Regions from separate parts of the Salinimonas sediminis genome, predicted to be linked through region 1. Evidence: predicted binding sites of a transcription regulator. Region 1 holds the regulator's gene; the other holds the start of a gene.
What was found. Region 1 encodes LexA, which represses DNA repair genes until DNA is damaged. Its sites were predicted from a motif close to TACTGTATNNNNATACAGTA; they were not measured.
Positions count from the first base shown of each region.

Region 1 (3,595 bases):
TAACCACGGCAAGCTCGGTTTCCCCAGCCAGAACAAAGCCGATATCTTGTTAGAGGCACTGCTACCTGCGCAGGATGAATTTGCCTATGCTGAAGAGCGTCGGCTTTTTTATGTTGCGCTAACCCGGGCGCGGCACAAATGCTACATTATTGCTGATCCGCTGGCGCCGTCTGCATTTATTACTGAGCTTACCGAACCGTCTTATCAGGTCAATATCGCCAGTGACACCTTCACCGAGGCTTTTCGCGCCGTGTATAAGTGCCCGTCCTGCGACAGTGGTTATTACAAAAAGCGCAAAGGTCAGTATGGCGAATATTATCAGTGTAGTGCTCAGCCTGGGTGCAGTAGTAAGCCCCGAATGTGCAAGACTTGCAGTGCGCCTGCCATTAATACCGGTAACGGCTGGCTCTGCCGCAATCCAGCTTGCTGATTGAGCCAGGTAGTTTGATTTAAAAAAACCGGTATTTAATAAACGTCAGCGCTAAACAGGCTTGTGCCAGCGGCCGGTTAGGGCAATAACTAGAAAGACGGCCGTTCGCCACATGCCCCTTGTTGGGTACTGCTAAACCAAGGTTGCCCGGGGCGATGAAGGTCGTTGGTAAGTGCGGCGCGATGATTCACCGTTATAACGGCCGGCTGGCGCGGTTTGTTGTTCTCGTCGAGTAAAAAATACTCCGACACATACTGCTTTAAAAATAACCGATTCTGATAACCTTCGTCGAATAATCTCACCCGGGTTACGGCCTTAAATCGCGCGCTATCAGCGTCAATTTTCAACAACTGTTTAAAAAAATGCCCTCGCGCGCTCTGCGCCTGCGAAAACAAGTTCAGCGTGCGCGCCAGTTGAGTATAACTAAGGGTTTCTTTTTGCAGTAAAAAGTCGTGATAACTGTGTGCCGGGTTCGCGGCCTGGCCCACTGTGTAGACCTGTTCATTTTCCCACGCACTTAGTAACTGCTGGCCTTGCTCAGTGTAGTCAGTCAGGGCGGCGGTATTCATGGTTACTGCATAATCGCTGATGCCGGCTGGCGTTACTTCGAACAGCATGACATCGGGCGTCAGCTTTGTGTGCTGTTCATCACTCAAACCTACCGCTTTACATTGCTCAGAGATAACGTAGTAGTAGCTGCCAGCCTGCATAGCAAAGCTGGCATTGGAGAAGATTGATAACGCCACCGCAATAAACCTGAGTTGAAAATTCATAGTAACTAAGCGAGCCCGCTGGTTGTGAAAAAAATACCACACATGGCTGTGCACGTACGGCGTTTTGAATATAGGGGATATTTCCAATACTCGCATCATAATCGACCCAGGCCAGCGATACTACCTTTGGCCGGGTGATCAAGCGGGGCTACCGGCATTATTACCGGTCACCACGCTGGCCAGTCTATTGCTCGATACAGTTAGATGGTAAGGTACAAGATTAAATTGATTCGGCCCAGCAAGTTCGACATCCCGAGCATGACCACAAAGATAGGCTTTACGAGTTTACCTACCAAAGTGCTTTAGGCATGCTAGTGCTACCTGTTCATAAACCTGTTATTTTCCGCGCGTTAACGCTTGCGAAATGTGGCCAACTGTATATACTCACAGTTAACTGTATGAAAACCCAGGCTGTTTATGCGTCCACTAACCCCCCGACAGACAGAAGTACTTGAGCTTATTAAATCCAATATGCGGGACACGGGTATGCCTCCTACGCGGGCTGAGATCGCCCAGCATCTTGGGTTCAAATCTGCCAATGCAGCTGAAGAACATCTAAAAGCTTTGGCTCGCAAAGGTGTGATTGAAATTTTGCCCGGCACCTCCCGTGGTATCCGCTTAACAACACCGCTTGAAGATGAAGCCGCGAATGAAGAAACGGGTTTGCCTTTGATTGGGCGGGTCGCTGCCGGTGAACCCATCCTGGCGCAGGAGCATATAGAAAGCCACTATCAGGTCGATCCTGCCTTGTTTCGTCCTCACGCCGACTTTTTGTTGCGGGTAGATGGCATGAGTATGAAAGATATTGGTATTTTAGATGGTGACTTATTGGCCGTACACCGTACTACGGATGTGCATAATGGCCAGGTGGTGGTTGCCAGGGTGGAAGATGATGTCACTGTTAAACGCTTCGAAAAGCGCGGTCATGAAGTGTTACTGCATGCAGAAAATGACGAATTTGCACCAATTAAAGTGGATTTGTCGGCCCAGCCTTTTACTATCGAAGGCTTAGCAGTGGGTGTTATTCGTAACGCTGACTGGATGTGATGTAAAAAGCACATTGCCAGCATTCCTGAAGCGAATGTTGGCAATAATTGTTGCCTGCGGTAACTTTTTCATTACCGCTGATGTTGGTAGCTTTACATTGCGTGTATTGACTATTCTTAAAACCTACCCGTTTTACCCCCCCTTCTATTGCTACATATGCCGTAATTAGGCGCGCTTACCGGAAAAAAATGTGTGTAACCACACTGCTTACTCAAATCAGCACGATGACGTTTATCATTTTCTAATAGCGCGCTGGTTTACCGGATGCTCACGGCATGTTCACACAGCCGCGGTGCAGACGCTTTTATTATCCAGGCGGGCATTTTATACCCTTCTACCGCTATACCCCTTTTGCTATCAAGCGTTTACCTTGCGATGAATAGCCCCTGTGCTGATTAGTAATTATCTGCCATTTTGATTTTTTAGTGCTTCGCCTGTAAAGGCGTTATCTTGTCTACGGCTATAGTCTCTGTTGCCACCGTTTTCATCGGCTGTATAGCCTCTCTCCACCCCACCAAATTAGCTGGTTGCTGGCTTTGAAAAGTCTTGCCCTGAATCAGCGACTTGCCAAAAAATTGTATAATTTTTTATCAAAAGACTAGACTCAAGGTTAAAAGTGTTTAATTCTTATACTGTTATTAACATAAGAATAACAATTACATAATACATCTATAACGGAATTAGTCGTAACAACGCGGGTCTATGGTTGGCAGGCAGGCTTCCAGGATTCGTCCATCACGGAGGTGTTGAGTGAAGAAGCTCGCAAATATCGTATTGATGGTTTTGGGGACGCTGGCAACCACCGCTGCATTTTCACATGCATTTGCTGCACAACAGGCTACCGGTGATGCTGCAACACTAAATCTTCGCAAGGGTGTTACTGATATCAGTGGTCAGGTCTATGACCTGCATATGCTGATGTTTACCATATGTGTGGTCATCGCCGTAGTGGTGTTTGGCGCTATGTTTATTTCCATTTATTTGCATCGGCGTTCGCGCGGTGCCACCCCGGCTACCTTTCATGAAAACGTAAAAGTTGAAATTGCCTGGACGGTAGTGCCTTTTCTTATCCTGATATTTATGGCATTTCCCGCTGCCCAAACGCTTATTGCAATGGAAGACACCAGTGAGCCAGATATGACCGTATTGGTCACCGGCTCACAATGGAAGTGGCACTACAAGTATATGGACTCGGATGTTTCGTTCTATTCATTGATGGCAACGCAACGCGAGCAAATCAGTAATCGATACGAAAAGGGCGAGAACTATTTACTGGAGGTCGACCGGCCTTTAGTGATTCCAACGGGGCAGAAAGTACGATTTCTGATCACCTCTGATGATGTCA
Region 1 is NZ_CP031769.1:86,985-90,579, forward strand. It holds gene D0Y50_RS00405 (UvrD-helicase domain-containing protein) at 1-430, shown strand, start outside; gene D0Y50_RS00410 (hypothetical protein) at 520-1,203, opposite strand; gene lexA (transcriptional repressor LexA) at 1,621-2,250, shown strand; gene coxB (cytochrome c oxidase subunit II) at 3,001-3,595, shown strand, end outside.

Region 2 (3,595 bases), 1.3 Mb from region 1:
ATCAACAATATTGGTTTTCAGGATTTCAATAGTAGGGAAAGTATTGCCATTGCCTTCAACATCTATATCGACAGAAATAATCTTCAGCTCTACTGAATACCGATCCTGGGTCGCATTGTCCCAATGCGCGAGGGCGTTGAACCGGTTGTTTATCATTTGCAATGTATTGCGCAGGTTCTTCTGCCGATGCGCGCCACGAGCCAAATTCGCGAAATTAGTTGTAATTCGGGTATGGTTTGCAGGCTGGTAGTTTTGATCGAAACTAATGCTGTTAATTTTAAAGGTAAAATCTGTATTCATCGTGAGGTACCAACCTGTTCGTTAAAGTCAATCCTGAATTAGTTTTTGGCGTGAAAAACGTTAAACGCCAAAGCAATGGTGACTTTATACGCCCCACAACCTATGAATAAAAGCGACTTATTTTCATAAATAAATGAATTATTGTCATGTCCTGTAGCGAACCAATAGGCCATCATTTATTAAAACCGCCTATCAGGGAAACCAGGAAGCTTCACATGAACCGCGGCCTCACCAAAAAAGAAAGCGCGCGGTAACCTTTATACCCCAACTAATGAAACACGCGGGAGCAGTGCCCGCCACACCTATAACCGTTCCCCCTGCTATGCGGGCAATGCATACTCTCACTCGCGCTTTTCAGGGCTAGCCGCTATACATTACTTCCTTTTCCTTCTACTAATGTCCGAATCGCCACCTCCGCCCCGACTATCTGCAATATAGTAAGGGGGTATTTACTTCTCATTAATAGACAAGTTATTGAAAATTATTATTTTCATTCGAACTACTTTAAGACTGTAGATGTTAAAGCCAATACACCTGTTGAAACCTTGCTGCAACTACTGTATAAAATTACACATACTGTATAAACATCGAGTGTTTACATGTTAGTGCATCTGTCTATTAAAAATTTTGCGGTAGTTAAACAATTAGCCGTTAACTTTGAATCTGGAATGACCGCTATTACCGGGGAAACCGGTGCGGGTAAATCAATCGCTATAGACGCATTAAGTTTGTGTTTAGGTGAGCGGGCAGATGCAGGAGCGGTAAGGAAAGAAGCGGCTAAAGCGGAAATTGTGGCGCATTTTGCGATTACTGAAAATACCCCCGCCAGCACTTGGCTTAAAGAACAAGAACTCGATAGTGAAGACGACCCCCACGGATGTTTTATTCGGCGGGTTATTTCCCGGGAAGGTCGTTCTAAAGCCTTTATCAATGGCTCTCCCGTATCATTGCAGCAATTAAAATCGCTAGGCCAGTTTTTGTTAGCAATACACGGGCAAAATACCCACCTTCAGCTATTAAAAGAAGATGTGCAACGCCAGCTTACCGATAACTTTGCTGGTCATGGCGCCCTGTTAAATAGTGTGGCTTCTGCCTATCGGATATGGCGGGAAAAACAGAACGAGCTTAAGCACTTACAAGATGAAGCAAGTAACCGGGCAGATCGCCAGCAACTGCTGGCTTATCAGGTAGAAGAACTAAACGACTTTGCTTTGGGTGATGGCGAGTTTGTAGAACTTGAAACTGAACATCGGCGTTTGAGTAATGGACAATCGCTATTAGAACAAGCGCAAACCAGTTTTTATAACTTGTATGAAAACGATGAAGTAAACGCCTTATCTATTATTCAAACCAGTATGGACAGACTGAGCGAACTGGAAGAACACGATGCAACATTAGGCCCCATTGTTACATTATTGAATGATGCAGTGATTCAGGTAGAAGAGGCATCACAAGAGTTACGTGCCTATTGCGATGCCCTTGAAATTGACCCGCTGCGATTACAACAGGTTGAAAGCCGCTATAGTAAGGCGCTGGAACTTGCCCGCAAACATGGCGTGTCGCCTGAAGCGCTATACCAGTGTCACCAAGACCTGGTGAATGAATTTGCCTTACTTAACGACCAAGCCACCCGGCTTGATGGATTAGCCGAGGCAGTAGCGCTGTCGAAAGAGGAATATTTACTGGCGGCAAAAGCGTTGTCGGAATCGCGCAATAAGGCAGCGGTGGAATTTGCTACGGCCATTGAAAAGCAAATTCACAAAATGAACATGACCCATGCGAAAGTTGTGGTAGAGGTTATATTTAACGCAGATAAAACACCCGGCGTAAGTGGGCTGGATGATATTGTAATGAAAGTATCTACCAACCCGGGCCAGGATCCGGACCGATTAGATAAGGTAGTATCTGGCGGCGAATTGTCTCGGATAGGCTTGGCGATTCAGGTTATTGCCAGTGACAATAGCGCCACACCCACTATGATTTTCGATGAAGTCGACGCGGGTATCAGTGGTCCTACAGCGTCAATTGTGGGCGGCTTACTGCGTACATTGGGTAAACAAAGCCAGGTTATGTGTGTTACCCATTTACCTCAGGTGGCGGCTCAGGCACATAATCAATTATTTGTTACCAAATTAACGGATGGTGAAAGTACAGAAACCCGTATGCTTGCCTTAACAGAACAAGACCGGGTAGACGAGCTGGCGCGCTTGTTAGCAGGCGACAAAGTGACAGATACAGCCCTAGCTAACGCCAGAGAGCTACTGAAAAGTGTTGAATCGAACTAATAAGCGGTTGATTGGTCATACTTGACTGGGGTAGCATGCTTCGCGCGAATAAGTGCATCGGGGCTGCTTACTGAACGTCATCCCTGGTGATAAAAAACCAAAATGTGATTGGATAAAACGCTTACATGAAGTTGTATCAATATTTATTACTGGCTACCGTCCTGTGTACGACGTCTGCCTGCTCGAACTGGATTTATCGAATAGACGTACCGCAAGGTAACTTTCTTGAAAAAAGAGATGTTGAAGAGTTGCGGGTAGGAATGAGTAAAGAGCAGGTGATTTACGTGCTTGGCCACCCTGTAGTTGAAGACTCTTTTAATAAAGATACCTGGTATTATGTTTACGATATGAAACGCGGTATGCGTAAGCGCGGGGAAGACTTTCAGAAACAATTAATATTGTCGTTTAATGACAACAAGCTTGCTAAAGCTGAAGGCGATTTTGAATTGTCGGAAGATTTTGATACCCCGCTAGACCAGTAAACTGCCTATCAACTAGTGGCCCTACCATAGGGCCGCTGTTTAATGATGGGCTATGGGGTAACAATACGCCACAGCGCGGTTCGTCGTGGCGATTGCGCTTAACTACACGCGTAGCCTTCTCGTTAATTGTACCGCGCCCTACCCTATTAATAGGCGTAGTACAATGGTAGCCGGGCTACTGAAGCCGCATCATCGTTTTGCTTGCGGGCAAACTATGTATAGTAGTGCCTAAGCTATTTACCATAGTATGTTCAAGCACCCGCCTGCGGTGCTATTTACCCAGCCCCCTTGTATACAAGCTTAGTCCTCCTTATGACTGATGATATTAGCCCCTGATAGCTAGCGACTTGATGATAAGTTTTGATAGCTAAATATTACGCGCCAGATTTAACGAATAAAAACAACTCAGGCATAAGCGAGACCGGAAAGCGTATAGGTATGGATATTGGTGAAGGGGTAGGTGCTGGTATAGGTGTAAGTATTCGCGGTAATATTACCCGTTCCCGCAAAGACTAATCATCAGTAACA
Region 2 is NZ_CP031769.1:1,428,295-1,431,889, reverse strand. It holds gene D0Y50_RS06505 (DUF1852 domain-containing protein) at 1-300, opposite strand, end outside; gene recN (DNA repair protein RecN) at 900-2,585, shown strand; gene D0Y50_RS06495 (outer membrane protein assembly factor BamE) at 2,711-3,067, shown strand; gene D0Y50_RS19475 (hypothetical protein) at 3,428-3,583, shown strand.
Region 2: the regulator LexA is predicted to act here: its motif matches at 875-894, upstream of recN (DNA repair protein RecN).